Linked DNA regions of Aminobacter aminovorans. The protein of the gene in region 1 interacts with the protein of each later gene in a pairwise test. Links are inferred from orthologs where the notes say so. Each region holds a gene or a part of one and is shown in the gene's direction. Other genes may lie near its edges.

The links.
Region 2: the proteins of dps (region 1) and clpS interact in binary tests that used the Escherichia coli proteins (3 or more experiments, as listed by UniProt). The link is inferred for Aminobacter aminovorans from one-to-one orthologs.

Annotation. Positions count from the first base shown.
Region 1 is NZ_UFSM01000001.1:1,711,527-1,725,154, reverse strand. What follows is about bases 8,851-11,842. They hold dps (DNA starvation/stationary phase protection protein Dps), read left to right. Parts: upstream 8,851-10,090; coding sequence 10,091-10,594; downstream 10,595-11,842. Other genes in these bases: xdhB (xanthine dehydrogenase molybdopterin binding subunit), read right to left, coding at 11,543-11,842; xdhC (xanthine dehydrogenase accessory protein XdhC), read right to left, coding at 10,656-11,546; DY201_RS08450 (winged helix-turn-helix transcriptional regulator), read left to right, coding at 9,383-9,898. Also shown: DY201_RS08495 (putative DNA modification/repair radical SAM protein), read left to right, coding at 1-349; DY201_RS08490 (UdgX family uracil-DNA binding protein), read left to right, coding at 349-1,800; DY201_RS08485 (glycerate kinase type-2 family protein), read right to left, coding at 1,797-3,077; DY201_RS08480 (heme-degrading domain-containing protein), read right to left, coding at 3,096-3,602; guaD (guanine deaminase), read right to left, coding at 3,660-4,976; DY201_RS08470 (urate hydroxylase PuuD), read right to left, coding at 5,088-6,308; DY201_RS08465 (LysR family transcriptional regulator), read left to right, coding at 6,456-7,376; DY201_RS08460 (serine hydrolase domain-containing protein), read right to left, coding at 7,404-8,714; more of xdhB, read right to left, coding at 11,843-13,628.
Region 2 is NZ_UFSM01000001.1:2,987,114-3,004,109, forward strand. The notes cover bases 6,535-9,274. They hold clpS (ATP-dependent Clp protease adapter ClpS), read left to right. Parts: upstream 6,535-7,609; coding sequence 7,610-7,939; downstream 7,940-9,274. Other genes in these bases: DY201_RS14750 (D-alanyl-D-alanine carboxypeptidase), read right to left, coding at 6,535-6,678; DY201_RS14755 (phasin family protein), read left to right, coding at 7,007-7,336; clpA (ATP-dependent Clp protease ATP-binding subunit ClpA), read left to right, coding at 7,948-9,274. Also shown: DY201_RS14720 (YdcF family protein), read left to right, coding at 1-459; DY201_RS14725 (DUF599 domain-containing protein), read right to left, coding at 408-1,145; DY201_RS28755 (hypothetical protein), read left to right, coding at 1,304-1,579; DY201_RS14730 (L-serine ammonia-lyase), read left to right, coding at 1,780-3,183; DY201_RS14735 (DUF1489 family protein), read left to right, coding at 3,272-3,709; DY201_RS14740 (VWA domain-containing protein), read left to right, coding at 3,776-4,507; DY201_RS14745 (DnaJ domain-containing protein), read left to right, coding at 4,504-5,199; more of DY201_RS14750, read right to left, coding at 5,242-6,534; more of clpA, read left to right, coding at 9,275-10,419; DY201_RS14770 (GGDEF domain-containing protein), read right to left, coding at 10,489-11,739; DY201_RS14775 (AzlC family ABC transporter permease), read left to right, coding at 11,921-12,679; DY201_RS14780 (AzlD domain-containing protein), read left to right, coding at 12,676-13,023; DY201_RS14785 (phosphatase PAP2 family protein), read left to right, coding at 13,141-14,106; DY201_RS14790 (hypothetical protein), read left to right, coding at 14,172-14,417; DY201_RS14795 (HIT family protein), read right to left, coding at 14,433-14,867; DY201_RS14800 (DMT family transporter), read left to right, coding at 14,956-15,285; and 2 more genes. UniProt on the Escherichia coli protein: Involved in the modulation of the specificity of the ClpAP-mediated ATP-dependent protein degradation.

The DNA of each region.
Region 1 (13,628 bases):
ACAGGGCGAGATCCTCGACGGCACGCCTGACGGCATGCTCGACTTGGAAATCGACCCCAAGCTCGCCTGGGCGCTGCGCAATCGCGCCTCGTTTCCCCTCGACGTCAACCGCGCCGACAAGGAGATGCTGCTGCGCATCCCGGGCTTCGGCACGCGCGCCGTGGAACGCATCATCGAGACCCGCCGCTTCAAGCGGCTGCGGCTCGAGGATGTCGGCCGGCTGTGCCAGTCCATCGCCAGGGTGCGCCCGTTCATTATAGCCGATGGTTGGTCGCCGGGTGCCACGACCGACGCAGCACGGCTGCGCGAGACGATCGCGCCAAAGCCACGACAACTCGAGCTGCTGTGATGGTATGCCAACCCACCTTGTCGCTGGCCGCATATGTCGTGCAGCTCGCCGGCCCGACCGACTTCGACGGCTGGCGCGACGCCGCGCGAAGACTGGCGACAAACGAGGTGAAGCCCGAGGACATCGAGTGGCATGTCGGCGGCGAAGCGACCGAGCTGCCGGCGCCGACCCCGGGTGTCGAATTCAGGGTCTCGAGAGACTTCATCGACCGCGCCGCCATCGTCGCCTGCCATTCCGACAGCCAGCGCTTCGCCCTGCTCTACCGGCTGCTGTGGCGGCAGCGCAGCGAGCCGCATCTGCTCCGCATCGCTTCCGACCCCGACGTGCGCCGTTTCGAAGCGATGGAAAATTCGGTCAGGCGCGACGAGCACAAGATGCACGCCTTCGTCCGCTTCCGAAAGATCGGCGACGGCGAGGCCGAACACTTCGTTGCCTGGTTCGAGCCTGACCACTTCATCCTCGAATTGGCAGCACCGTTCTTCGTGCGTCGCTTCACCGGCATGCATTGGGCGATCCTGACGCCACACGGCTCGGCCGAATGGGACCGCGAAAGACTGGTGCTCGGCCCCGGCGCGTCGAAGGATGATGCGCCCGCCGCCGACCAGTCGGAGGAGATGTGGCGGACCTATTTCGCCAGCATCTTCAATCCGGCCCGCCTCAAGGTGAAGGCAATGCAATCGGAGATGCCCAAGAAATATTGGCGGAACCTTCCCGAGGCTTCACTCATTCCGGGACTGATATCAGGTGCCGACCAAGCCGCCCGCGAGATGATCGCAAGGATGCCGACCATGCCCGCGCCGCATCACCAGGCGATTCAGGCCAGGCACTGGCCGGCTGCGGAACAACAGGCAGTGACTGAAGCGCAATCCATCGACGCCTTGCGCCGGCAGGCGAGCCAGTGCCGGCGCTGCCCGCTGTGGAGCGAGGCGACGCAGACCGTCTTCGGCGAAGGCCCCGACACGGCCGAACTGATGTTCGTCGGCGAGCAGCCCGGCGACCAGGAGGATCTGCAGGGCAGGCCTTTCGTCGGCCCTGCAGGCAAGATCTTCGACGCGGTGCTCGACGAGGCTGGCATCGACCGCACCGCGGTCTACGTCACCAATGCCGTCAAACACTTCAAGTTCGAGCCGCGCGGCAAACGCCGCATCCACAGCAAGCCCAATGCCGGCGAGGTGCAGGCCTGCCGTTGGTGGCTGGCGCAGGAACTCAAGCTGTTGAAGCCGAGGCTGGTGGTGGCCCTCGGCGCGACCGCTGCTCAGTCGTTGCTGAACGCCCCGGTTGCCATCACCAGGCAGCGTGGCGATATCATCAAACGCGACGACGGTCTCGCCGTGTTCCTGACGATCCATCCGTCCTACATCCTGCGCATCCGTGACCCACAGGAGGCGGCAGCCGAGCGCGCCCGCTTTGCCGCCGATATCAGGACCGTGCGCGCGATGATGGCTGCCTAGCGGACCAAGATCGCCCTGAGATCATTCACGTTCGTGCCGGTCGGCCCGGGCACGAAAAGATCACCCACCGAATGGAACGCCGTCCAGGCATTGTTGCCGGCGAGCATCGCCTTGGCGTCGACGCCGGCGGCATGCATGCGCGAAACCGTCGAGCCGTCCGCAAAGGCGCCGGCATTGTCCTCGGAGCCGTCGATGCCGTCGGTGTCGGCGGCAAGTGCATCGATGCCTGAGACGCCGTCGATGCCAATGGCGAAGGCGAGCAGGAACTCGCTGTTGCGGCCGCCTTTCCCCCCTTTTTCACCAGGTTTGGCGCGCAGCGTGACGGTGGTTTCGCCGCCGGACAGTATCAGAACCGGCTTGTTGAACGGCCGGTTGCGGGTCGCGACCTCGCGGGCGATGGCCGCATGCACACCACCGACCTCGCGTGCCTCACCTTCGATGGCGTCGGAGAGGATCACTGTCTCGACGCCCTGCTTGCGCGCCGCTTCAGCGGCGGCATCGAGCGATACGGCGGCAGAGGCGATGACATGCACCTTGTTGCGGGCAAAGCGCGGGTCGGTCGGCTGCGGCGCGTCGGCGGCTGCCGAGTTGATATGGGCCATGACATTGGCGGGCAGCGCGATGCGATAGGTCTCGATCAGGCGCAAGGCGTCGGCGCGCGAAGCCGCATCGGGCACTGTCGGACCCGAAGCGACCAGCGCCGGGTTGTCGCCGGGAATGTCCGACACGACCAGCGAAACGACACGCGCCGGCCATGCGGCAGCGGCGAGCCGGCCGCCTTTGATGCCTGAGATGTGCTTGCGGATGGTGTTCATCGCCGAGATCGGCGCGCCGGAGGCAAGCAGCGCCTCGTTGACGGCGATCTCGTCGGCCAGCGTCAGATTGCCGGCAGGCGACGGCAGCAGAGCCGAGCCGCCGCCGGAAACCAGCGCCACGACAAGATCGTCCTCGCTCAGGCCAGCAACCGTCTCCAGCAGAAGCTTTCCCGCCTCGAGGCCGTTGGCGTCGGGCACCGGGTGCGAAGCCTCGACGATCCTGATGCGATCGCAAGGGGCGGCAAAGCCATAGCGGGTGACGACCACGCCCTCCAGTGGCCCGTCCCAGGCTTTTTCGAAGGCAGCTGCCATCTGCGCCGAGCCTTTGCCTGCGCCGATGACGATGGTGCGACCCTTGGGCTTTTCCGGCAGATGGCGGCGGATGGTGAGCTCGGGGTCGGCAGCAGCCACGGTGGCTTCGAAAACGCTGGTCAGAAAATGCTTCGGGTCGGTCATGGCCATCGGGACGTTCAAACTCTCTCAGCTGTTCGCAACGGGGGGCAAGGCGAGGTCGTGGCTGGGAATGCCCAGGTGCTCGCAGATCGCCGCGACCACCACCTCATGATCCTGCCTCTCCGGCAGGCCTGAAACGGCAATGGCGCCGACGACGCCGACGCCCTTGACGCGGATCGGGAATCCGCCGCCGGCCAATACATAGTCGTCGATCGGCAAGGCATCGCCGACAGCGAATGTGCGGTCGGTCCGTGCCTTGTGCAGCACCATGCGGTAGCTGCTGCGGTGGAAGGTCCTGACGACGTTGATCTTGCGCCGCGCCCATTCGGTGTTGTGGACCGTCGAGCCTGGCAGCGCGCAGTAGAACAGCGCCCGATCCCACAGGCGGATGTCGACGATGATGGGAAATTTCTCGGTCACCCCACGGGCGCGGATGGCCGTGCCGATGTCGAAGGCAACCGCCTCATCGAAGCGGTCGAAGACCAGTCGGTCTTCCTGTTCGGCGAGCTTTTTCAGGTCCTCGGCTGCTGCCATCGTCCGTTCCTCCGTCAGACACGGCTCACATGGCAGACGCGGGCGAATGACGCAAGGTCAGGCGGCCTGATCCATTGTCGACTTTGCGGCTTTGCCCGCGACATAAACTTCCACCACGGCACGGTCATCACCGAGCGTCTGGAGCAGGAACAGCTCCTCGGCCAGCGTGCCGGTGCGCTCCATCCGGAGCCGCATGCCAGGCGTGGCGCGGGCATTGAGCACCACGATGTCGGCATCGGTGCCGACGTCGAGCGTGCCGACCTTGTCTGCGATCGACAGCGACTCGGCATTGCCGCGCGTCAGCTGCCAGTAGGAGGCGAGCGGGTTGAGCTTCTCGCCATTGAGGGCGATGACCTTGTAGGCCTCGTCCATGGTGCGCAGCATCGAATAGTTGGTGCCCCCGCCGACGTCGGTGGCGGTGGCGATCCTGAGCGGCTTGTCGCGCTTCCGGTAACGCTGGTAATCGAACAGGCCCGAACCAAGGAACAGGTTGGAGGTCGGGCAGAACACGGCGATCGAGCCATGCTCGGAGATCGCGTCGGATTCGCGCTCGCCGAGGTGGATGCAGTGGCCAAGCAGCGTGCGCTTGCCGAGCAGGCCGTAGTGTTCGTAGACATCGGTATAGTCGCGAGACCAGGGATAGAGTTCCTGGGTGAAGGCGATCTCGGCGTGGTTTTCCGACAGATGCGTCTGGATATGCAGGTCGGGGTGCTCGCGCGCCAGCTGGCCGGCCATCGCCATCTGCTCGGGCGTCGATGTGATGGCGAAGCGCGGGGTAATGGCATAATGCTGACGGCCCTTGCCATGCCATTCCGTGATCAGCGCCTTGGTGTCGTCATAGCTCGCCTGCGGCGTGTCGAGCACACCATCGGGCGCATTGCGGTCCATCATCACCTTGCCGGCGATGTTGAGCATGTTGCGCTCGTGCGATTCGGCGAAGAAGGCTTCGGCCGACTGCTTGTGCACCGAGCAGTAGGCCGCAACGGTCGTCGTGCCATGGCGCACCATCTCATCGAGGAACAGGCGCGCGATGCGGCGGCCATGCTGGGCGTCGATGAAGCGCGTTTCCTCGGGGAAGGTGTATTTGTTCAGCCATTCCAGCAGCTCGGCGCCATAGGAGGCGATGATCTGCATCTGCGGGATGTGAACATGGGCGTCGATGAAACCGGGCAGGATCAGATGCGGGCGATGGTCGACGACCTTGGCGTCGCCGGCCTGGGCCGCAACCTCTGAAAAGGCGCCTACGGCTGCGATCCTGCCGTCGCGCATCAGCACGGCACCGTCTTCCTCATAGGCATAGGACGCATGGTCGTCAGCGCTGTCGGGCCAGCGCAGGAAGGACAAGGTACGGCCGCGAAGAAGTGTGGTGATCATGATCGAACTCTACAGGCTTTCTGGCGTGGCGAAATCGCGGCCCGTATCGCCGCGCGTCGAATTGGGCGCGACGAGCGCGCCCCCGAACTTTCAATCCATATGTCTCAGGCGCTACTTGCGCGCCTGTTCGTACCAGGCAACCAGCAACGCCCGCTCCTCGGGCGTGATCTGGGTCACGTTGGCCGGTGGCATGGCATGGCTGCGACCGGCCTGCAGGTAGATTTCGCGCGCATGCAGGGCGATCGCGTTGTCGGTCTCCAGCACCACGCCCTTGGGCGCATGGTAGACGCCTTCGTAGGACGGCTCGTTGGCATGGCACATGGCGCAGCGGCCGAGCACGGTATCGCGAACCTTTGGGAACTGCGCGGCCGCGATGTAGGGCTCGGTGGTGACGGACGCGTTCTTGTCCTCGCCGGTCAGCACCTTTGGCACCGTCGACAGCCACATGATGACGACGAACAGCAGGGCGGCGGCGAGCCAGGTCCAGTGCGGATTGCCTTCGCGCTTGTGCAGAGTGTTGAAGTAGTGACGGATCAGCACACCGATGATGAAGATCAGCGCGGCGATGATCCAGTTGAACTCGGTGCCGAAGGCCAGCGGATAGTGGTTCGACAGCATCAGGAACACGACCGGCAGGGTCAGGTAGTTGTTGTGCGTCGAGCGGGTCTTGGCGATCTTGCCATATTTCGGGTCGGGCTTGCGGCCGGCGATGAGGTCGGCGACGACGATCTTCTGGTTGGGAATGATGACCATGAAGACGTTGGCCGACATGATCGTCGCGGTAAAGGCGCCGAGATGCAGGAAGGCGGCGCGGCCGGTGAACAGCTGCGTATAGCCCCAGCTCATGAAGACGACGACGACGTAGAGGATGATCATCAGAAGCGTGTCGTGGTCGCCGAGCTTCGACTTGCAGAGCAGGTCGTAGACGATCCAGCCGAGGCCGATCGAGGCGAGTGAGATGGCGATGGCGACAGGCGCCGATACGTCGAGCACGTTGCGGTCGACAAGGAACAGCTCGGCGCCGCCGTAATAGACCAGGCAGAGCAGCGTGAAGCCGGAAAGCCAGGTGGCATAGGATTCCCACTTGAACCAGGTAAGGTGCTCCGGCATCTGGGCCGGCGCCACCAGATATTTCTGGATGTGGTAGAAGCCGCCGCCATGGACCTGCCATTCCTCGCCATGCGCGCCGACCGGCAGATTATCGTGCTTCCTCAGCCCGAGGTCGAGGGCGATGAAGTAGAACGATGAGCCGATCCAGGCCATGGCGGTGATGACATGCAGCCACCGCACGGCGAAGCTCGCCCAGTCCATGAAAAACGCCAAGTCGTACATCCGCCGTCCCTTTTTCGCAGCGTGCCGATCTTACGATGCCCGATGCATTGGGGAAGTGGAAGGATTCGCGATGACTTTCAAAAAAATCTGGAAAATACTAGCGTAGCGCTGCACGGCACAAGCCGGCTATGGAACCATCGGTCTCGCATGGCATATCTCGATAACATCGCTGTCTTCGTCCGCGTCGTGGAACTCGGCAATCTTTCCGCCGCGGGCCGGGATATGCGCATTTCGCCGGCGGTTGCCTCCAACCGCATCAAGGAGTTGGAGAAGCACCTCGGCGTCCGCCTGTTCAACCGCACGACGCGCCAGCTGATGCCGACCGAGCACGGCAACGTGTTCTATTCTGGCGCCAAGCAGGTGCTGGAGGCGATCACCGAGGCCGAGGCTGCGGTCTCTGCACTTTCCGGCCAGCCGCGCGGCACCATCCGCGTCACCGCCCCGCTTGGCCTTGGCCGTCGCCTGGTCGCCTCGGGCATTCCCGAATTCCATGACAAGTATCCCGACATAGAGGTCAGGCTCAGGCTTTCGGACCACAATGTCGACATCCTCAAGGAAGGTCTCGACGTCGCCTTCCGGCTCGGCGTGATCGAGGATTCCAGCCTCAGGATGCGCGGCATCATGGAATGCGAGCGCGTGCTGGTCGCAGCGCCCAAATATCTCGAAAAGCGCGGCGAACCTGAAAGCCCGAACGAGTTGATCGGCAAGAAGCATGACTGCCTGATGCTGCGTTATCCCGGATCGCGCGAATATTTCTGGACGTTGGAGACGCCCAACGGGCCGACCAAGTTCGAGGTCCACGGTCCCTTCGATTCCGACGACGGCGACGTACTGACCGGCTGGGCGCTTGCCGGGCGCGGCATCATCAACAAGCCACGCTTCGAGGTCGAGCCCTTCATCCGCGACCAGCGGCTGCACATCATCCTGCCGCAGACGCCGCCGACGCCGGTGCAGTTTGCCGCCGTCTATCCGCACAAGAAGCTGCAGGACCCGAAGGTCCGGCTGCTGCTCGACTTCATGGCCGAGCGCTGCCACAAGCTGATCAAGGATATTTTGGCCGGCAAGTGAAGCTGGCGGGGAAGTGAGGCTTGCGCCTCACCCGGCGATGGCCTGGTAGGCCGATGTCCAGAAATCGACATGGTGCTTGGGTGCCTCAGGCGAATCCATCAGCCGCTGGGTCAGCAGCACGCCGGCAAGGTCGTTTTCGGGATCGGCATATCCTGAGGTGCCGTAGCCGCCGTCCCAGCCGAAGCGCCCAGGCGTCGTAAAGAGATTGTCGCGCTTGAGCGCCACCGACATGCCGAGACCCCAGCCCGAATTGCCGTTGAAGAACATCGCTGCACTCGCCTTTTGTTCTTCGCTAAGCTGGTCGGTGGTCATCAGCTCGACCGAGGCGCGCGACAGGATGCGCTCGGCGCCGAGTTCGCCCTTGCCAAGCAGCATCTTCTGGAAGGCGAGATAGTCGTCGGCTGTCGAGACGAGCCCGGCACCGCCGGATTCGAAGGTCGCGGGCCTGGCGAACAATCCACCCCTGGCCTCGTCATAGACGCCAAGCTTGCCGGTCTGGAAATCCCAGGAGTAAGCGGTGGCGAGCCGGTCGACCTTCTCCGCCGGCACGTGGAAGCCGGTATCCTTCATGCCAAGCGGTCCGAAGATACGCTCCTGCATGAAGGCGGACAGCGGTTGGCCGGCAGCGCGCGCGACCAGCACGCCTGCAACGTCGAGGCCGGTGTGGTAGAGCCAGCCCTCGCCCGGCTGATGTGCGAGCGGCAGATAGCCGACGGCCTTCATGAAGGCGTCGGGCGAGCCGCGGAACAGGTCGGCGCTGGGTGCTATGCCAGCCTCGACCATCGCATGCTGCACCGGATAGGCGAATGGATAGACCATGATCGCGCCGACGCCGAAGCGCAGGGTGAGCAAGTCGCGCAGCGTGACAGGCCGGTTGGCTGGAACGGTATCGGTGAGCTTGGCATCGAGGCTCTTGAGCACCTTGCGGTCGGCAAGCTCGGGCAGCCATGTGTCGACGGGATCGTCGAGCCTGAGACGGCTTTCCTCGACCAGGATCATCGCAGCAGTCGCGGTGACCGGCTTGGTCAGCGAGGCGATACGGAAGATGCTGTCGCTCCGCATCGGCGCCGAGCCGTTGAGCGCAAGCGTGCCGGCTGCCTCGACATGGATCTCGCCGCCGCGGCTGACCGCCCAGACGAGACCAGGTACATCGCCGCGCTCGACATGGCCGGCCATGACCTTGCGCATCCGATCGAGCCGCTCCGGTACAAAATTTCGCACACTCATCGCCGTCTTCCCTGTTGCAGCTGTGGCGGCCGAAGCCGGTTGTGCCGGCGCCACCTGGGCACTGGCCGCCGTCGGCGCGGCAAGAGCCGCCGACAGCGCAAATCCCTTCATCAAGCTACGACGATCCAATCCCGAAGACATACTCATCTCAGCCTCCTTGTCTGGCATCTCTCCCATCTCAGGCGCACCGCGCTAGGCGGCGACCGCCACCGTCTCGACTTCGCCGGTCAGGGTCTCGAGCCGGCTCCTGCAGCCGGCCTCGCGATCGGCCAAGCCGTATTGTCCGTCGAGGAACGAATCCTGCTCGACATAGGTCAGTCGCGTGCCATTGCCTTCGGCCGTGAACTCGATGGTGGCGAGCGCGGCGGAAAAGCGGATGCCGGCAAGCGCCATGACATAGGCGATAACGACGCGGCGGTCGGCAACGATGTCGAGATAGGTGGTGTCGTTGGAAATCTCAGGACCTCCCTGCAAGCGGAAACGGCTGCGCTCCGATCCGCCAATGCGGACATCGAGCGAGAATTCATCGACCTCCCAGCCTTCGCCTTAGGCGACCCAGCGGCGCTTGCGCTCGGCACTGGAGAAAGCGGCAAACACCTCGGCGGGCGGCGCTGCGTAACAATGGTCGATGCTGAAGCCGGCCTGAACTGCTGACGTCGCGGTCATGTCTCTCTACATCGCGCGCCATTGTCGGCATTCACAACCGGTTGCATAAACTAACTGGTTGTACGATAGGCAGACTGATTTTACATTGCAACTGGTTTTTTGGAGACACTTGCATGAACCAGCAGCATCGGTCGGGCTGTCCGATCAACCTGACCCTCGAGGTGGTAGGCGACAAATGGAGCCTCATCGTCCTGCGCGACATGATGTTCGGCAATCGCAGGCACTTCCGCGAATTGCTGACCCAGTCCGAGGAAGGCATCGCCTCCAACATCCTGGCCGACAGGCTGCGGCGGCTGCTCGAGGACGGGCTGATCAGCAAGGCTGACGACCCCAGCCACAAGCAGAAGGCGATCTACTCGCTGACCGAAATGGCGATCGAGCTGCTGCCGGTTTTCGCGCAGATCGCCGCCTGGGGTCGCAAATGGCTGCCGGTCAGCGAAGAGCTCAGCATCCGCGCCGAACTGCTGGAAAAGGGCGGGCCCGAAATGTGGCAGCGTTTCATGGAGGAACTGCGCACCGACCATCTCGGCGAGCCGCTGTCGGAGGCAGCACAGCACCGGCTGCCGGTGCGCCAGGAGCTGCAGGCGGCCTATCTCGAAGTGGTTGCCCGCAACGCCGTGGCAGGTTGATTTTCGACCCGCGCAACTCCAGGAAAACGGTGCAGCGGTTTTCCGTCCTGAATTGCGCAAGACAAGAAGATGGAGCGTTTGCGCGCTTCGAAGAGAAGCGGAGACGCTCTTGGCCGGCCCGGAACCGAACTGTCATGAGGCTGTTGTAGCCTGCGTGCGTCGCCAGGCGGCCACCTCGCGACGCGACCAGTCATCAAGGAGCAGGCAATGATTTCCCACCCGACGCGCAATGATCTCAAGTCCAACGCCAAGAAGGTTTCGATCGAACTGCTGAACACACGGCTTGCCGAGGCGATCGACCTGGCGCTGATCACCAAGCAGGCGCACTGGAACGTCAAGGGCCCGCATTTCATCGCCATCCACGAGATGCTGGACGGCTTTCGCAAGGACCTGGACGGGCATATCGACACCGTCGCCGAACGTGTCGCCCAGTTGGGCGGGGCTGCCCTCGGCACCTCGCAGGTCGTCGTCGAGGCAAGCAAACTGAGGCCCTACCCGACCGACATCTCAAAGACCAAGGATCACATCGCAGCCCTGATCGACCGCTATGCCGACGCCGCAAAAAGCGTGCGCGCCGCGATCGACGAGGCTGGAGAGGCGGGCGACGCCGACACGGCCGACATCTTCACCGCCTATTCGCGCATGCTCGACAAGTCGTTGTGGTTCCTCGAGGCCCACACCCAGGAAAGCGAATAGCCGCCGGCCGACCTCGGGTCGCCGCGCCGGTCACTTTGCCCTGTTCACTTGGCCCCGTTCACTAGGCCCTGAGAACCAGCGCGGTCATGATCTCGGCTGCGGCGAGCGCGGCGATGACGGCTGGGCGTTTGTCCTTCACCGCGTCGCCGCCGATCGGGCAGATCAGCCGCGCGAACTGTGCCTCGCTGCCGCCGGCGGTCTTGAGGAACCAGCTCCTGAACGTCGCCTTCTTGGTCTTGGAGCCGATCATGCCGACATAGGCCGCGTCGGCGCGCTTGAGCGCTTCGGCGACGATCAGGAAATCGAGCGCGTGGTCGTGGGTCAGCACGACGAAGGCCGTGCCGGCGGGCGCCTCGCGCACCATCTCTTCGGGCATCGGCGTCAGCCGCGTGACGACGTTGTCGGGCATGTCGTCGAGCGCATCAGTGCGGGTCTCGACGACCACGACATTGAGCGGCAGGAGCGCAAAGGCCGATGCCAGCGCATGGCCGACATGGCCGCCGCCGAAGACATGGACATGCGGACGTGCCGCGTCGGACGCTTCGGCTGTGGCCAGAAGATCGGCGCGCATGGCCGCGTCGACGTTCCTGACGGCGACCTCGACTCGACCACCGCAGCATTGGCCGATCTCCGGCCCGAGCGGAATGTCGAGGGTGAGACTGTCCTTGGCATCCCTGGCAGGGTCGAGATAGCGCGCCGGGACAGGGTCGCCGGTGACATGCTCCATCACAGTGCTGCGCTTGGACGAACCGGCCAGCATCGCGCGTGCCGTATCGATGGCCATGAATTCGAGCTGGCCGCCGCCGATGGTGCCGAAGATGCGCTGCGGCGACACCAGCATCCAGGCGCCCTTCTCGCGTGGCGTCGAGCCCCTGGCCTCGGCCACCTCGACCAGCGCCACGGCGGGCGCTGCATCGAGGAAGGCCCGGAGGCTCTTGGCGATCGTGCTCACTTTGCCAGGGCCGCCTCGGCCCGCAGGCGTTCGATCGCCATCAGCACGCGCTCCGGCGTAGCCGGAGCGTCGAGGCGCGGACAGATCTTGTGGTCGGCAACACTTGCCACCGCGTCCGACAGCGCGTGCAGCACTGCCATGCCATGCGGCAGCGGCGGCTCGCCCACAGCCTTGGAGCGATGGATCGTCGGCTCATAGGCCTCGGACCAGTCGGTCAGCGCGACGTTGAAGATCTTGGGCCGGTCGGAAGCGAGTGGGATCTTGTAGGTCGACGGCGCATGTGTGCGCAGCCGGCCCTTGCCGTCCCACCACAGCTCTTCGGTGGTCAGCCAGCCCATGCCCTGGATGAAGCCCCCTTCGACCTGGCCGATGTCGATCGCCCGGTTCAGCGAACGGCCGGTGTCGTGCAGGATGTCGGCGCGCTCGACGACATATTCGCCTGTCAAGACGTCGACCGAAACCTCTGCACAGGCCGCGCCATAGGCATAGTAGTAGAAGGCGTGGCCCCTGCCCTTGCTGCGGTCCCAGTGGATCTTCGGTGTCTTGTAGTGGCCGGCGGCCGAAAGCTGGATGCGGTTGAGATAGGCCTGCTTGACCAGATCGTTGAACGAAATCTCCTGGTTGCCGACGCGCACGCGGTTTGGCAGGAAGACCACTTGGTCGGCCGGCACCTGATACTTCTCGGCGGCGAAGTCGGTCAGCCGCTTGCGGATCTGCCGTGCCGCATCCTGCGCCGCCATGCCGTTGAGGTCGGCGCCGGACGAGGCTGCGGTCGGCGCGGTGTTCGGTACCTTTGCTGTTGTGGTCGCAGTGATCTTCACCCGCTCGAGGTCGATCTGGAACTCCTCCGCCACCACCTGCGCCACCTTGAGGTGCAGGCCCTGGCCCATCTCGGTGCCGCCATGGTTCATATGCACCGAACCGTCGGCATAGACATGCACCAGTGCGCCGGCCTGGTTGGACTCTGTCTTGGTGAAAGAGATGCCGAACTTGACCGGCGTCAGCGCCAGGCCGCGCTTGATGAAGCGGCTGTTGGCGTTGAACGCCGCGATCTCGCGCCGGCGCCGTGCGTATTGGGCGCTTTCCTCGAGTTCGGCAACGATGCGCTGGATGATGCAGTCCTCGACCCTCTGGTGATAGGGCGTGAGGTTGCGCTCGCCCGGCGTGCCGATCTGGTCGTAGAAGTTCAGCTTGCGGATTTCGAGCGAGTCCTTGCCGACGGCAAAGGCGACCTCGTCGATGACCCGTTCGGCGCCGACCATGCCTTGCGGACCGCCAAAGCCACGGAACGCCGTGTTGGAGACGGTGTTGGTGTAAAGCGGCGCCGACTGGGCATGGACGTTGGGATAGAAATAGGCGTTGTCGCAGTGAAACAGCGCCCGGTCGCCGACCGGCCCCGACAGGTCGGCCGAAAAGCCGGCATTGAGCGCGAACATGTAGTCGACGCCGAGGATGTTGCCTTCGTCGTCGAAGCCGACCTCGTAGTCGATGGCAAAGTCGTGGCGCTTGCCGGTGGCGGTCATGTCTTCGTCGCGGTCGAGCCTGACCTTGACGGCGCGCTTGTGCTTCTTGGCAGCGATCGCGGCAATCGCCGCGCACTGGTTGGCCTGGGTTTCCTTGCCGCCGAAGCCGCCGCCCATGCGGCGCACTTCCACCGTCACCGCGTGGCTCGGCACGCCAAGCACATGCGAAACCAGGTGCTGGGTCTCGCTTGGCCCTTGCGTCGAGCAATAGACTGTTACCTCGTCGTCTTCGCCGGGCACAGCCAAAGAAATCTGGCCTTCGAGATAGAAATGGTCCTGGCCGCCGAGCTTCATCCGCCCCTTGATCCGGCGCGGCGCCGCAGCGATCGCTGCCGCCGCATCGCCGCGCTTGAGCGTCAGCGGCGTCGTCACCTGCTTGTCTTTTTCGGTATCGAGATCCCAGATGCTGATGACCGCAGGCAGTTCGTCATATTCGATCTTGGCCAGCCGCGCGGCGCGGCGCGCCTGCTCGCGGGTTTCGGCGATGACGGCAAAGATCGGCTGGCCGTGGAACTGCACCTTGCCCTGGGCAAGAACGGGGTCGTCATGCATGCCGCTC
Region 2 (16,996 bases), 1.3 Mb from region 1 along the record:
CTTGCCCGCCACTATCCTGATGCGAAGGTCGTCATTTCGGGCGGCAACGGCTCGCTCACGCTGGATGGCGAAGGCGACGCCGATACGGCGCCGCGCCTGCTCGAAGCGCTCGGGGTGGCGCGCGACAGGCTGATTCTCGAAAACCGTTCGCGGAACACCTACGAAAATGCGCTGTTCTCCAAGGAGATGGTGACGCCAAAGCCTGGCGAGACCTGGCTGCTGGTCACTTCGGCCTTCCACATGCCGCGTTCGATGGCGCTGTTTGCCAAGGCCGGTTTCCAGGTAGTCGCCTGGCCGGTCGACTATCGCACGTCGGGGCAGGAGGGAGTCGGCCTGTTCACCGACAACCCCGCCGATTCGCTTCAGAACACGACGATGGCGATGCGCGAATGGATCGGCCTTCTGGCCTACTGGTTGTCGGGTCGAATCGACGATCCGTTTCCAGGCCCGAAATCCTGAACCAGCACGGCCGTGCGGGCTTCGGAAAAAAACTGGCGCCTGATCAGTACCGCGAGCAGCACCACTGTCGTGACGAAGAAGACGCGTGCGTCGACGAACCAGCCGAGATAGCCGATGGAGAAGAAGACGCCGCGCAGGCCGGCGTTGAAATGCTTGCCGGCGAGTTGGTTCATGCGGGTCGCCCGCATGACCGCGACGTCGATCGCCGCGTTGGGCTCGCTGCCGGGGCTGAGCTGGGGAACGGCGCCGATCAGGATCGAGCAGTAGTTGAACAGCCGGTAGGCCCAGCCGAACTTGAAGAATGAATAGGCCAGGATGACGATCAGGCCGATGACCTTGATCTCGAACAGCGGTCGCGCGGTCGCACCGGCCAGCGGCACGTCGCTGAGGATGGCCAGCACCCGGTCCGATGCGCCGAGCAGCGCGAAGCAGCCGCCGACCGCGATCAGCGAGCTCGAGGCGAAGAAGGCCGTGCCCTGCTGCAGGCCGTTCATGATCGATGTGTCCACGATCCTGACTTCGCGCCGCGCCATAGTCGCCATCCAGGCGGCGCGCTGTGCGTTCATCGCCCGCGTCAGCGACATGCGCGTGACGATATGACCTTCGGCGCCAAGGGCGTGAAACACCCAGCCGGCGAGGAAGAACGCCAGTGCCGCGATGTCGAGGACACCCAAAGGACCGGTCATGGAAGCGGAATCGTTGATCATCCAGTGCAGGCTAGCATGCGTGCCGCACCTATTTCGAGATCATGTGCCTGCCACGGCACTGTCACAGGTGTTTAAAAAGCATGAATGGTAAACTCCGCATAAGTGCCTGATTTGATTAAATTTGGATTGATGGCTGCATGGCTGCCATGCAGATTTCGCCATGCTTTGGCCATTTTTTGCAATTGCGAAGGCGCGCGCAAAGGCGTATCCAGCAGGCAACTCGGCCGCGTGCTGAGGCGGACCCACCGCCCGCTGACCGAACCACAAGGATCTTGCTAAACATCATGGATGACGGCGTTCAGAAATCCTGCTGGGGCCTTACGGCCAAGGCAGTGATTGGCTTTGCAGGTTTTCTTCTTATTGCCTGGCTGGTGAGCGGTGCCGAAACGGCAGCTGTCGTGGCCGCCGGCTGATCGAAAATCGCTAGGATTGGATACAAAAAGCGCGGCTGGGCCGCGCTTTTTTGCTATATGGCCTTGCTTTATCAGGCGGTTTTTTCAAATGTCGCGCGCTGAGCAAACCACGTCGGATCGCGCCTAGCCATGGACGTGAAAAGGGCGGAATGATCGTATACATACGCGACATGAGCCGCCGACGTCGCAGGGAGTGAAATTTGTTTCTTTCGGTATTCGACCTGTTCAAGATCGGCATTGGTCCGTCGAGCTCGCACACGATGGGGCCGATGACGGCGGCTGCGCGTTTTCTCGACGAGATCCTCACCGGCGACTGGCCACGCCCGGCAGGCGCCAAGGTCGACCGCGTCGGCGCGAGCCTGCACGGATCGCTCGCCTACACCGGCGTCGGCCACGGAACCGACCGCGCCGTCATGCTCGGCCTCTACGGGCTGACCCCTGTCACCGTCGACCCGGACCAGACGGACGGCATCGTCGAGCAGATCTCGCGCGACAAGCGTGTGTCGCCGGAGGGCCATCCATCCTACCGCTTCGATCCGGGCATCGATCTTGTGCTCGACAAGAAGACGCCGCTGCTCGGCCACGCCAATGGAATGGCGTTTTACGCCTATGACGTGAGCGATCGCCTGCTGCTCAAGCGCATCTATTACTCCATCGGCGGGGGCTTCGTTGTCTCGGAGGAAGAGCTGCAGCGAATGAAGGCCAAGACCGTGGCTCCGGCGGCGGGCAAGCGTGTGCCATACCCGTTTGCCAATGCGGTCGAGATGCTGGCCATGGCGTCGCGGAGCGGGCTCTCCATTGCCGAGATGAAGCGCGCCAACGAAGAAATCCACATGCAGCGCGCCGATCTCGATGCCGGTCTCGATGCCGTCTGGGACGCAATGAGCCGCTGCATCGACCGTGGCCTGTCGCAGGACGGCATCATGCCGGGCGGCCTCAAGGTTCGTCGCCGCGCCCGCCAGCTGCACGACAAGCTGCAGGAACAGTGGAGCCAGAACCGGCCCAATCCGCTGCTCGCCAATGACTGGCTGTCGATCTACGCCATGGCCGTCAACGAAGAGAACGCCGCCGGTGGCCGCGTCGTCACGGCGCCGACCAACGGTGCTGCGGGCACGCTGCCTGCCGTCCTGCGCTACTGGCTGCATTTCCATGTCGAGGCCGACAAGGACAGCATCCGCGACTTCCTGCTGACCGCAGCCGCCGTGGGTGGCATCATCAAGACCAACGCCTCCATCTCGGGCGCCGAGGTCGGCTGCCAGGGCGAGGTCGGCTCGGCTTCGGCGATGGCGGCGGCCGGCCTGTGCGCGGTCATGGGCGGTACGCCCGAGCAGGTCGAGAACGCTGCCGAAATCGCGCTCGAACACCATCTCGGCATGACCTGCGATCCCGTCGGTGGCCTGGTCCAAGTGCCGTGCATCGAGCGCAACGCGCTCGGCGCGGTTAAGGCGGTCACCGCGGCGTCACTTGCGATCAAGGGCGACGGCAAGCATTTCGTGCCGCTCGACGCCGCCATCGAGACGATGCGCCAGACCGGCATGGACATGAGCGAGAAGTACAAGGAAACCAGCCTCGGCGGTCTCGCGGTCAACGTCGTCGAGTGCTGAGGGGCCGACAGGCTGGCCCAACAGGCCAGCCTGTGCAAAACCACTGCCGGCGTTGAATGCGTCCGACGGAGACGCTAGTTTTCCAGCCATGTCTCTGAACATGCTAAAACTCTGCGTCGGCTGCGACAGCGTCGAGGACCTCGAGGAATGGATCGCCTTCCGCCTGGACGAGCGCAGGCGCAATGGCGAGCCGGTGGAGCAGTTCCACACCACCCGCATGGTGCCGACGCGGGGCGCTGAGCTGACCGCCGGCGGCTCGCTCTACTGGGTCATCAAGGGCAATGTTCAGTGCCGCCAGCGCCTGCTGGAAATCCGGCCGTTTACAGATTCCGAAGGCATCGGCCGCTGCCACCTCATTCTCGAGCCGACTGTCGTGCGCACCGACTGGCAGCCGCGACGCGCGTTCCAGGGCTGGCGTTACCTCAAGATATCAGATGCGCCTGCCGATCTAGGCCAGGGCAATGCAGGCCTTGCCGAAATGCCGCCAAAGCTGCGGCTGGAGCTTGCCGAGCTCGGCCTGCTCTAGCCCAGGCGCTGACGCCCGCAACGACGGGCTTGCAAGCAATCGCGCGCCGCCACATCTTCTTTGCTGATGAGCGAGCAAAGCAAGCCCCCGGCTACTTCAGCCAATCACCCGCCGGCCGAGCGCCGTTCGGATTCCGCGGCGATCGACGCGTTCGTTCGCCAGGCGCGCGTGCTGGCCGCCAGCAAGGCCAATGGCCGGCTGGTGCTGGCGCTAGACGCCACGATGAGCCGGCAGCCGACCTGGGATCTCGCCTGCGAGTTGCAGGGCCAGATGTTCGATGCCGTCGGCAACACCGGCAGGCTGAATGTGCAACTGGTCTACTTCCGCGGGCTTGGCGAATGCCGGGCGTCGAAATTCGTCGCCGAGACTGCTTCACTCAAGCAGCTGATGACGTCGATCCAGTGCCGCAGCGGTCAGACACAGGTCGGCAAGGTGCTGGCGCATACGCTCAAGGAAACGGCCACCACCAAGGTCGATGCGCTGGTCTATATCGGCGATGCGATGGAAGAAAACATCGACGAACTGGCCGAGAACGCCGGCAAGCTTGGCTTGTTGGGCGTTCCGGCTTTCGTCTTCCAGGAAGGCCATGACGCAGACGCCGAGCGCGCCTTCAAGGAGATCGCGCGGCTGTCCAAGGGCGCCTGGTTCCGCTTTGACCGCAAGGCCGCGGCGACCTTGTCGAAGCTGCTGTCGGCCGTCGCCGTCTTTGCCACGGGCGGCATCAAGGCGCTGGAGGCGAGGGGCCGTCCTGAGGACATTCTGATGATCGAGCATTTAAGGAGCGGCAAGGCACCATGACAGTTCTCGCCATCCTTGCCGCTGTCCTGGTGTTTACGACGCTTGTTGTCACCGTGTTCCTGCGCGCCGACGCAACCCAGCTTGCCAAGGCGCTGAAGATGGCCGGGCCGTTGGCGCTGGGGCTGGTTGGCGTGGTGTTGTTGCTGTTGGGCCGGGCAGCCGTCGGCGGCGGCCTGATCTCCGCGGCTCTGGCATGGTACGCCGCCGGCAGGAGGGGGGCTTCTACCAGTCGAACGCCGGGGCGGCGTTCGACCGTAAGGACCGCGGCGCTCGAAATGGAGCTCGATCACGACACCGGAGGCCTGCAGGGTTTTGTCCTGGCCGGCCATCAGGAAGGCAAGTCACTTGCTTCACTCGGCCTCACCGAACTGAAAGCACTCTACAAGGAGCTGTCCGGCGATCCGGAAAGCCGCCAGCTACTTGAGACCTATCTTGACGGCCGCTTTCCCGTTTGGCGAGAAGACGCGCAACCTGACCGAGACGACGGGCAGCGTGTTGCGCCAAGTTCTGGCGCCATGACTAAGGAGGAGGCCTACAAGGTCCTTGGTCTTGAAGCGGGGGCCGCCGCGGCGGATGTCCGCAAGGCGCATCGACGACTGATTCAGCGCCTGCATCCCGATCTCGGAGGCTCGTCTTTCCTCGCGGCGAGGATCAACGAAGCCAAGGACGTCCTTCTCTCCGATCATCACTAGACTCTCCTTCGACACAGAACTTTCCAGGAGGTTGGGGTGTGCCTACTGCGCGATGGCGTAGCAGGCGATCTTCTTCTTCTTCAGTGCGTTGCAGGCATTCCAGGCAGCGTCCTTGGAATCGAAGCCGGCAAAGCGGGCACGGAAGTAGGTCACGCCGCCCTTCTCGAAGGGCACGGTGTAGGCGGAGGCATCGGCCAGAACCGCTGGAACCTGCTTGGCGGTCTTGTCGAGGATCTTGCGGGCTTCGCCATCGCTTGGCGACGACGCGACCTGGATGGCCCAGCCCGAGGGAACCGACGCGGTCTTCATCTGGTCCAGGGCCTGGACGGCGGGGGCGCGCTGTTCGGCATAAGCCTGCTCGACGCCGGCCGGTTCGCTCGGCACGGCATCCTTGGCCTTGCGGATCTGGAACGGAATCTTGCCGCCAAAACGTTCGGTCGAAGCCATGGCGATCTTCGGCTCGGCGCTGCGAGTGATAACCGGCTTAGGAGCAGGTACGGCCGCGGCGACGGCCACTTCGTCGCTCTCGACGGCTTCGTTGGCAGAGGCGTCGGCGACGACGATCTCTTCGGTTTGCGGACGCATGCCGGGCATCGGCGCATTGCGCTTAGGCAGCTGAGCCTTGGCGACGGCGACGGCCGGCATCGGCGTGTCGGTCTTGGCGATCAGGTCGCCACCGCCGCGCCTGGAGGCCTGCGGCATGTAGGTCTTGATCAGCTCGGCCATCTTGTTGTCGCGGCTGGCGCCGCTGGTGCCGCCGAGAACGACTGCGACGATGCGGCGGTTGCCGTCCTGGACCGAGGAAACCAGGTTGAAGCCTGATGCGCGGGTGTAACCGGTCTTGATGCCGTCGACGCCCTTGATGCGGCCGAGCAGGCGATTGTGGTTGGCGATGCGCTGGCGACCGAAGGCGAAGGAGCGCGTCGAGAAGTAGCTGTAATATTGCGGGAAATGCTCGCGCAACGCGATACCAAGCTTGGCCATGTCGCGTGCGGTGGTGAACTGGGCGGTGTTGGGCAGGCCGTTGGCATTGCGGAACACCGTGCCCTTCATGCCGAGGCTGCGTGCCTTGGCGGTCATCATGCGGGCGAAGTTTTCCTCGGAGCCGCCGATCATTTCGCCAAGTGCGGTCGAAGCGTCGTTTGCCGAGCGCGTTATGAGCGAGAGGATCGCCGCCTCGACGCTGATCGAACCGCCAGCCTTGACGCCGATCTTGGTCGGAGGCTCGGCAGCGGCATTCTTGGAGAATACGACCTGGGAATCTTTCTGGATCCGGCCCTTCGAAAGTGCCTCGAAGGTCAGATAAAGCGTCATCATCTTGGTCAGCGACGCCGGATAGCGCCGGGAATCGGCGCTTGACGAGTGAAGCGTCTCGCCGGTGTTTGCATCGATGACGATCGCTGCGTATCTGCTGTCCTTCGCCGCCGAAACAGGGGCTGCGGACGCGATGCCGATGGCTGCGGCAAGAGTGAAAACCATGAACGTTTTGATGGAGATGGCCGACTTGAGCACTTTACCCGGCAACGCTTGACGCACTGTTACACCCTTGAATTATTGTTGCATGAAGGGCGGCAAAGGTTCCTGCCCCGTATCGATGCACAGTAGGGTCACAGCGTTACCAATCCGTTTATGGTAACCGGCTCGTTCACACTTTTGATTGGGCTTTAGTCTAGTTTTACCGAATGGGGTCGTCGTTTGGACGGTGCGAAATGACGTCGGGTCAGTTGACATTTTGTGCGCTGCACAATATCTAGGCTGCATCGCACAATCACATAGCGCAGCGCGCGGAACCCGAAAGGATGCAGCGATGACCCAGACCTATGAAGATTTCAGCAAATACGGCAAGGACTTCGTCGACACCGGCCTGAAGAGCTTCGCTTCGCTCTCCAAGGGCGCGCAGGCGATCGCCACCGAGACCACCGACTACACCAAGAAGAGCTTCGAGTCGGGTGCAGCCACTTTCGAGAAGCTGCTCGGCGTCAAGTCGCTCGAAAAGGCCGTCGAAATCCAGACTGACTATGCCAAGCAGGCTTATGAAGGTTTTGTCGCCGAGGCGACCAAGCTCGGCGAACTGTATGCCGAACTTGCCAAGGACGCCTACAAGCCGTTTGAGTCGCTCGTCGCCAAGGCGAAGTGATCGACTGATCCCCGATTTCTGGGGGCTGGATCGAAAGATCCGGCAGATACGACCCGGTTGCGCTCGCGCAGCCGGGTTTTTTGTTTTTCTTTTGCACAAGTGCTTCACGTTTATGGCAATTCGGGCCATGCCGCCCCCGTCACCGTATTGTCAGCACGTCAGAAGGGCTTAAAATCCCCCTAATGACACCTACATGACGAAGTGTCGGAATTGATGAAGGGCAGAACCAGATTGACGACCGGCTTGGAAGCCACGAACGACGTCGTGGCGCGGATGCAGAACGGTGACGAGGGAGGCAACGGCCCAAGCCGTGGCACGGCTGTCATCACCCGTACGAAGACCAAGACCAAGCGGCCGAGCCTCTACCGGGTGCTCATCCTCAATGACGACTACACCCCGATGGAGTTCGTCGTGCACGTGCTCGAACGCTTCTTCCAGAAGGACAAGGAGGCCGCTACCCGCATCATGTTGCATGTCCATAATCATGGCGTCGGCGAATGCGGGATCTACACCTTCGAAGTGGCCGAGACCAAAGTGTCCCAGGTCATGGATTTCGCCAGACAGAACCAGCATCCGCTGCAATGCGTGATGGAGAAGAAGTGAGGTATTGAATGCCGGCTTTCTCCCAGGGCCTCGAAAAAGCGCTGCATCAGGCGTTGACGCTCGCCAACGAGCGTCACCACGAATATGCAACCCTTGAACATCTGCTGCTCGCCCTCATCGATGACAATGAGGCGGCCGCCGTCATGCGTGCCTGCAACGTCGATCTCGACGAACTTAAGCAGACAGTGCTGACCTATATCGACACCGAGCTCGACAATCTCGTCACCGGCTATGACGAGGATTCTAAGCCGACCGCCGGTTTCCAGCGCGTCATCCAGCGCGCCGTCATCCACGTCCAGTCATCCGGGCGCGAGGAAGTGTCCGGCGCCAACGTGCTTGTTGCGATCTTCGCCGAGCGCGAAAGCCACGCCGCCTATTTCCTGCAGGAACAGCAGATGACCCGCTATGACGCGGTCAACTATATCTCGCACGGCATCGCCAAGCGTCCCGGAGCCACCGAGACCCGCAGCCCGCGCGGCGCCGACGAAGAGCAGCATGGCTCGAACGGCGAGGCAGGCGAAGAGACGGGCAAGGGCAAGAAGCAACAGGATGCGTTGACCGCCTATTGCGTCAACCTCAACGTCAAGGCGCGCGCCGGCAAGATCGATCCGCTGATCGGCCGGGAGTCCGAGATCAACCGCACCATTCAGGTGCTGTGCCGGCGCTCCAAGAACAACCCGCTCTATGTCGGTGATCCCGGCGTGGGCAAGACGGCCATTGCCGAAGGCCTGGCCAAGCGCATCGTCGAAGGCGATGTCCCTGAAGTGCTCGAGGATGCCACCATCTTTGCGCTCGACATGGGCACGCTGCTTGCCGGCACGCGTTATCGCGGCGACTTCGAGGAGCGTTTGAAGCAGGTCGTCAAGGAGCTCGAGGAGTATCCGGGCGCGGTGCTGTTCATCGACGAGATCCACACGGTGATCGGTGCGGGTGCAACGTCCGGTGGCGCAATGGACGCTTCCAACCTGCTCAAGCCGGCGCTGTCGTCGGGTGCCATCCGCTGCATCGGCTCGACCACCTACAAGGAGTTCCGCCAGTTCTTCGAGAAGGACAGGGCGCTTGTCCGTCGTTTCCAGAAGATCGATGTCAACGAGCCGACCGTCGATGACGCCATCGAGATCATGAAGGGCCTCAAGCCCTACTATGAGGACTTCCACAAGGTGAAGTTCACCAACGAGGCGATCAAGGCGGCGGTCGAGCTTTCGGCGCGCTACATCAACGACCGCAAGCTGCCCGACAAGGCGATCGACGTGATCGACGAGACGGGCGCGTCGCAGATGCTTTTGCCGGAAGGCAAGCGCAAGAAGACGATCGGCATCAAGGAGATCGAAGCGACGATCGCCACCATGGCGCGCATCCCGCCGAAGACGGTCTCGGCCGACGACGAAAAGGTGCTGGCCGGCCTCGAGGTCGAACTGCAGCGTGTCGTCTACGGACAGGACACGGCGATCACCGCGCTTACCTCGGCGATCAAGCTGGCACGTGCGGGCCTGCGCGAACCGGAGAAGCCGATCGGCTCCTACCTGTTCTCGGGCCCGACCGGCGTCGGCAAGACCGAAGTGGCAAAGCAGCTTGCACTGTCGCTCGGCGTCGAACTGATCCGCTTCGACATGTCGGAGTATATGGAGCGCCATACCGTCAGCCGCCTGATCGGCGCGCCGCCCGGATATGTCGGCTTCGACCAGGGCGGCCTGCTGACCGACGGTGTCGACCAGCATCCGCATTGCGTGCTGCTGCTCGACGAAGTCGAAAAGGCCCATCCCGACCTGTTCAACATCCTGTTGCAGGTCATGGACCACGGCAAGCTGACCGACCACAACGGCAAGCAGATCGACTTCCGCAATGTCATCCTGATCATGACCACCAATGCGGGTGCGTCCGACGCGCAGCGCGCGGCGATCGGCTTTGGATCGACAAAACGCGAAGGCGACGATGTCGAGGCGATAAACCGGCTGTTCACGCCGGAGTTCCGCAACCGTCTCGATGCCATCATCCCGTTCGGCTCGCTGCCGGTGCCGGTGGTGCATCAGGTCGTGCAGAAGTTCGTCATGCAGTTGGAGGCCCAGCTTTCGGAGCGTGGCGTTACTTTCGACCTGTCGCCGGATGCCATCGCCTGGCTGGCCGAGAAAGGCTACGACGAGCGCATGGGCGCGCGTCCGCTCGGCCGCGTCATCCAGGAGCACATCAAGAAGCCGCTGGCCGACGAAGTGCTGTTCGGCAAGCTCAGGAAGGGCGGCACGGTGCGCGTTACCGTCGAGAAGAAGGAAACCGGCGAGTCCGGCCTGAAGCTCGAGACGCTCGCCGACGAAGTGCCGGTGAAGCCGAAGAAGGAAGATCCGGCCGATCGTCCGAAGGTCAAGAAGGCAGCTGCCAAGAAGCCTGTCGCCAAGAAGGTCGTGGCGGCAAAGCCGAAGTCGGAGCCGAAGGGCAAGGATGGCGGCAAGCGCAGTCTGGTTCCGCAACTGCCTCGAAAAGGCTGATTGAAGTACCAAGAAGCCCCGGAAACGGGGCTTCTTTTTTTGTTCATTCAAAGCGCTGGACGGCCTTTGTCAGGCAACAAGCGGGCTTTCGACACGGTTGCGGCCGAGCCGCTTGGCGCGATAGAGCCAGGTGTCGGCGTCCCGGATCATCTGTTCGGCCGAAACAGGACCGCTCTTGGCGGTCGTCACCCCGATGCTGACGGTGGTGCTCAGGCCGGGTTCGGCCAGTGTCATGGTTGCCACCGCTGAGCGAAGGCGTTCGGCGAGGATTGTCGCGTCGCCGGCGTTCAAATCCTGGCAGATGGCAACGAATTCCTCGCCGCCATAGCGGAACAGCCGGTCGCCGCTGCGCAGCGCGCCGTCCAGCGCACGTGCGACATCCTTGAGCACCTTGTCGCCGGTGACGTGGCCATGCTGGTCGTTGATGCTCTTGAAGTGGTCGATGTCGATCATCAACAGGCTCACCGGCTGGCGGTCGGCCAGCGGCCTGTCGATCAGCGACTGCGCCACAGCTTCGAAATGCCCACGGTCGCTTGTGCCGGTCAGCGTGTCCTTGCCGGTCTTTTGCAGCAGGTCCTCGTAGCGGTGGCGGAATGTCAGCCGGTCAAAGACCTTGAGCAGCGGTTCCGGCCCGGCCAGTGCCGGCCGGCTTTCGACGTGCCTGAGGTAGACCACGAGCATAGTGCTGTAGAGCGCGGCTGCCGCCATCTTGGCGATCCAGCCGCCGTAGAGCGCGCTGATCGGCACGCCCGATACGAGGTGGAGACCGAGAAAGAACATCAACTGGTCGAAGGTGAGGACCAGTGCCGCGCTCAGGAAAATGCGCTTGAACAGCGTGTTGGCGATACGCTGGCCGAGCTTCTCGTAGATCAGGATCAGGGCGATGCTGTCGAGGAACAGCAGTGCCGTTCCCCAGACCATCAGTACGCCCATGTCGTCGAGGAACGTCAGATCAGGCTGATAGCCCGGCATTTCGGCGACGTTGCCGTACAGGCGCAGGATCAGGGCCAGCGCCACCATCAGGCAGTTGCCGATCAACAGCCCGTAGATCGGCTGGCGCACCGTCTCGGCATCCTCCTTGATGTAGAGCAGGAGGAACATCATCAGCTTGCCGGAGAACATGACGGTCGAGCCGGGCGATATCAGGCCGAAGGGCAGCTGAACGAAGAACACCGCGGCGAGATAGGTCTCGAGGAAGTGCATCACGCCGAGCACGCAAACGAAGATGCCGATGCCGAATCTGTGGCGTGAATGGAAAACCGCGGCCATGGTCACGAAGTAGATCAGCGCCTGCAGGACGAGCAGCAATGCACCTGTCATGACGTGGCTGTTCCTCGCTTTCCACCTAAAGGCCTACCTACACATTCGCGGTACGTAAACCGTTAATATGCCGTCCGTTTCGCTGGTCGGCACGATGTTGCCCGGCCCGGGCAGCGGTCACGAGGCGCAGGTTCATTGCGCCAGGCGGAGTGAGGCGCTGACTTGGCCGGGAGGCCATGCTATGCGCCTTTCAATGCCTGCTGACCCCACATCTCCAACGCCGAGCCTGTCGACACGCCGCCTCTGGTATCTGCGCGGCGTTCGTGCCGCCTTCTCGATCCCTGGCCTTATCCTTGCCAGCGCCTTCATCGGCTTTGCCGGGCTTGCCAAGGAGGCTGGGCTGACGCTGGCGCAGACCGTCTTCATGGTCGGTATGGTCTGGGCGCTTCCGGCCAAGGTGGTGCTGATCGGCGCCATTCTCTCCGGCGCTTCGTTGCCGGCGGCGGCTTTCGCCGTGGCGCTGTCATCGATCCGGCTGACGCCGATGGTGGTGGCGCTGGTGCCCGAACTGCGCGGGCCCAGGACACCACGCTGGGTACTCTATGTCCTGTCGCATTTCGTCGCCGTCACCTCCTGGGTGCTGGCGATGGAGCGGCTGCGCGGCATCCCGCGCGAACTGCGCACCAGCTATTATGCCGGGCTCGGGTCGACGCTCGTGCTGTTCAACATGGCGGTTACGGCCGTCGTCTATCTCGTCGCCGACAGTCTGCCGCCGATCGTCTCGGCGGCATTGTTCTTGCTCACGCCGATGTATTTCCTGACCTCGCTCTGGGGATCGGCGCGAGAACGGGCAGGGCATGTCGCCATGGTCCTCGGGCTCATCCTCGGCCCGCTGCTCCATCTCGTCATCCCCGGTTTCGACCTGCTTGGCGCCGGGCTCATCGGCGGTGGGACCGCCTTTGCCTTCCACAAGCTGGCGCGGCGGAGGGCATCGGCATGACCTTCGGCGCAGTCGACAGCTGGTGGTGGCCGTTCCTGTTCATCCTCGTCGGCGGCTGGCTCGCAACCGACGCCTGGCGTTTCCTCGGGGTCTATCTCGGCGACCGTCTCAGCGAGAATTCCGACCTTCTCGTCCTGGTTCGCGCACTCGCCACCGCACTTGTCGCCGCCGTCATCGGCAATCTGATCGTTTTTCCCAGCGGGGCACTTATCGACACGGCACTCGCCTTGCGCATCGTCGCAGCCGGCGCAGGCTTCCTTGCATATCTCTATCTCGGGCGGAAGATCCTGGTCGGCATCGTTGTGGCGGAAGTGATCCTGCTGGTCGGGATGTGGAGTTTCTGAGCCAAAGAGACGTTCCGCCTATGCCGAAGTCTCAGCTTTGTTTCCATTGCGTGGCGGCATATTCACGACAGCTTAATTGCCGATGCGTATCATATCCAAGGGTTGGGGGATCCGCAAATGGCTGAACTGGAAGCGACAACGCCTGTACACAGGCAGCGGATTGATGCCGTCCTGTCCGTCAAAATGGCACTCGTCGGCTTGCTGATCGCAATCGACGCGCAGTGGATATGGGCGACGGACTTCGTTTTTGAACCTGGCAGTGCGGTCAAGGTTGTTGTCGTGGTATCCGGACTGACGTTCATATCTTGGTTATATGCCGTGAGGCGCCCGGTCGAACGATTCCAGGTCTTGTGCGCCGAGACAGCTGTGCTGTTGGCATTCTCTGCGGCTGCGGCCGTACTCAGCGTTTTGGTGATCTCAAGCAACATGCCGCTGATCGACGACCGGCTGATCACGTTCGACGCCGCGCTGGGTTTCGACTGGCGCGCCTATGTCGAATTCGTCAATGCGAGACCCTGGCTCGGTCAACTGTCTTCGATGGTCTATGTCACATCGCTGTCGCAGGTGGCATTGACGATACTTGCACTTAGCTTGTTGGGCCGAACCCGAAGAGTTCAGCATTTCGTGACGGCGGTTATGGTCGGTGCGCTGGTGTCCATTCTGGTCTCTGCCCTCTTGCCGGCGGCCGGGGCTCTCGGGACCATACGTCCACCCGCCGACTTCATGGCTTTGAACAGGCCAATCATCGATCTCGCATACAAGCAGGCGTTTTTTGACATTCGCGACGGCGCGTCCCGCTTGATCTCACTCGATCAACCGCAAGGACTCATTGCGTTCCCGTCCTATCACTGCACGCTTTCAGTGTTGACCATGATGGCTTTCCGGAAGGTCAGGATCTGGTTCTGGCCGGTGCTGGTACTGAACCTTGCCGTCATCCTGTCGACGCCGATCGACGGGGGGCATCATCTTGCCGACGCCTTGGCCGGCATCCTTGTGGCGTTTTTCGCCTGGAAGATGGCTGAGGCGCTCTCCGCGGCTGTTGAAGGCCGTAGAAGCCATCGCCTGCTCGCCAGCAGGGTCTGAGAACTTCCATCCAATTGGCGCGCCAAGGTGGCGGTAGATGTCGCAACCATCGAGGTCTCGGCTTTTTGTGGTTCCACGCGGTCATGGGGCTGATCACGCTTCTTGCCGAGTGGCCTTATCATGTTTTCCGCATGGGACTGATCGGCATGAACGCGCTGCTCGCGCGCCCCATCCTGGTCCAGGGCGGACACAATCTCGTAGACCTGATCGCCCCCCGCACTGCCATCACCTTCGTGGTCTGGCGGGTGGGGCTGGCGATCCATGATGCACTCGACAAGCCGGCAACCGATGTGACGCTGTCGCCGGCCTGAAAGGTGCTGCGCCGCTTATGCTGCTGCCAGCGCAGCCCTGATCTTCTCGGCGTTCTCAGCCAGTACTTCCGGCTTTTCCATCACCGCCGCGTGGCCCCTGGGTGCGACGCCTTCGAAGCGGGGCACGATGTGGACGTGGAGATGGAACACCGTCTGGCCGGCCGCAGCTTCGTTGAACTGGGAAATGACGATGCCGTCGGCGTCAAAGGCCTGTTGAGCGGCCCTTGCCACCTTCTGGACCGCTGAAAAAAGCCGGTCGAATGTTTTTGGCTCGGCATCGAGCAGATTGCGCGACGGCGTTTTTGGCACCACGAGAGTGTGGCCGGTGCTCTGCGGCATCACGTCCATGAACGCCACCACCGCATCGTCTTCGTAGACACGATGCGAGGGGATCTCGCCGCGCAGGATCTTGGCGAAGATGTTGTTTGGATCGTAAGCGGCGCTCGACATGGCCTATCCCGTTTGCTGCGATTTCGTGGTGGATGTTTCGGCGCTGGCAGGCGGAACGTCAAGCCGCGGAAGGCTGCAAGGAGCTGAGTTGAACTATATCTATCTGATCGTGGCGGTGGCCTTCGAGGTCGTTGCAACCTCCGCCCTCAAGGAAACCAACGGTTTCACGCGGCTGTGGCCATCCGTCGTAGCGCTGGCCGGCTATGCCTGCGCCTTCTATTTCCTGTCCCTTGTGCTGCGCCAGGTGCCGGTCGGCATCGTCTATGCGATGTGGTGCGGTGCCGGCATCGTCTTCATCACGGCGATCGCCTGGATCTGGTTCCGCCAGACGCTCGATCTGCCGGCACTTCTCGGCATCGGGTTGATCATGGCGGGTGTCATCGTGATCAACCTCTTCTCCAAGTCGGTAGCCCACTGAACGTCAGCCGCGCCGGAACGGCCCGTGATCCTCGAGATATTCGCCGATCTGGGCGACTTCCCGGCGTTCGCGCTCGAGATATTCGGCGACGGCGCGGCGAAGGCCGGGATGGACGATGTAGTGGGCTGACTGCGTCGTGACGGGGCGATAGCCGCGCGCCAGCTTGTGCTCGCCTTGCGCGCCTGCTTCGACGACCCTGAGCTTGCGTTCGATGGCAAAGTCGATGGCCTGGTGGTAGCAGACCTCGAAATGCAGGAAGGGATGGTCTTCGATGCAGCCCCAGTTGCGGCCGTAGAGCGCATCGGAGCCGATGAAATTGATCGCGCCCGCTATGTAGCGGCCGCCGCGCCTGGCCATGACCAGCAGCACGTCGTCGGCCATGCGCTCGCCGATCAGTGAGAAAAACGTCCGGTTCAGATAGGGCCGACCCCATTTGCGGCCGCCGGTGTCCATGTAGAAAGCGAAAAAATCGTCCCAATGCGCTTCGGTGATGTCCTTGCCGGTCAGGCGTTCGATCGATATGCCTTCGGCCAGCGCCTCGCGTCGCTCCTTCTTCAGCGCCTTGCGCTTGCGCGAGGCCAGCGTGGCGAGAAAATCGTCATAGTTGCCAAAGCCTTCGTTGAAGAAGTGGAACTGCTGGTCGGTGCGGCGCAGGAAGCCCGTATCGGCGAGAATGTCGACTTCGTCCGGCTCGGCGAAGGTTACATGTGCCGATGATACGCCGACGCCTTCGGCGACACTGCGCAGCGCCGTTGCCAGCGCTGCCTTCGTCGCAGTGGCCGTGGCGCCCGGAACAGCCAGCAGGCGAGGGCCGGTCGCGGGCGTGAACGGTATCGAAGCCTGGAGTTTGGGATAGTATCGTCCGCCGGCGCGCTCGAAAGCGTCGGCCCAGCCATGATCGAAGACATATTCGCCCTGACTGTGTGACTTGGCGTAGCAGGCAAGTGCGCCGAGAAAGCTGCCGTCGGCCTTTTCCAGCCGGAGATGGTGGCCTTGCCAGCCGGCCTTGCGCACGGCGCAGCCGGATTCCTCGAGAATGCTCAGAAAATCAAATGAAACAAATGGGTTGTAGGCCGATTCTGAAGTTCTGGACGTGCCCGACAGCCTGTTCCAGTCGTCGCGGCCGAACTCGCTGATGCTTGAGACGACGCGGACGGCATAGCTGCCATCCGCACTCGTCGCCCCGACATCGCTCGCATTGCTCATGCGTTGTTACTTACGCTCGATAACAGCCGTTGCAAGGGTCAGGCTACCGCCAGCGCGTCAGGATCGAAGCCCTCGAATGTCATCTGGTCGGCCTGTGCGAAGGTCGTCCGCACGGCGTCCTGGTCGCGCACCGTCCAGGTTATGACGGGCATGGCGAGCTTGTCGCGCACAAAACTGACAAACCTGTTCGGCAGGTGCGTGACGGAGTAGGACACAAAAGAGATGCCATGTGCCAGCATCGAAAAATGCGCTTCGATCTCGTGATCCAGATCGCCCCAGGCGGTCAGTCCGGCCGGAATGCCCGGCGCATGGCGGGAGAAATCGCGGATCAGCCAGTGATCAAAGGACATGATCGCAGCCTTGCCCTTGTAGTTGCGCAAGGCCGCGGCCACGCGTTCGACGAGCTCGCCATCATGCCCGGGGATGCCCTTGAGCTCGATGACCAGCGGTACGCGCCCGTCGACCAGCTTGAGCATTTCGGCAAGGGTCGGCACGTGATCGGCGG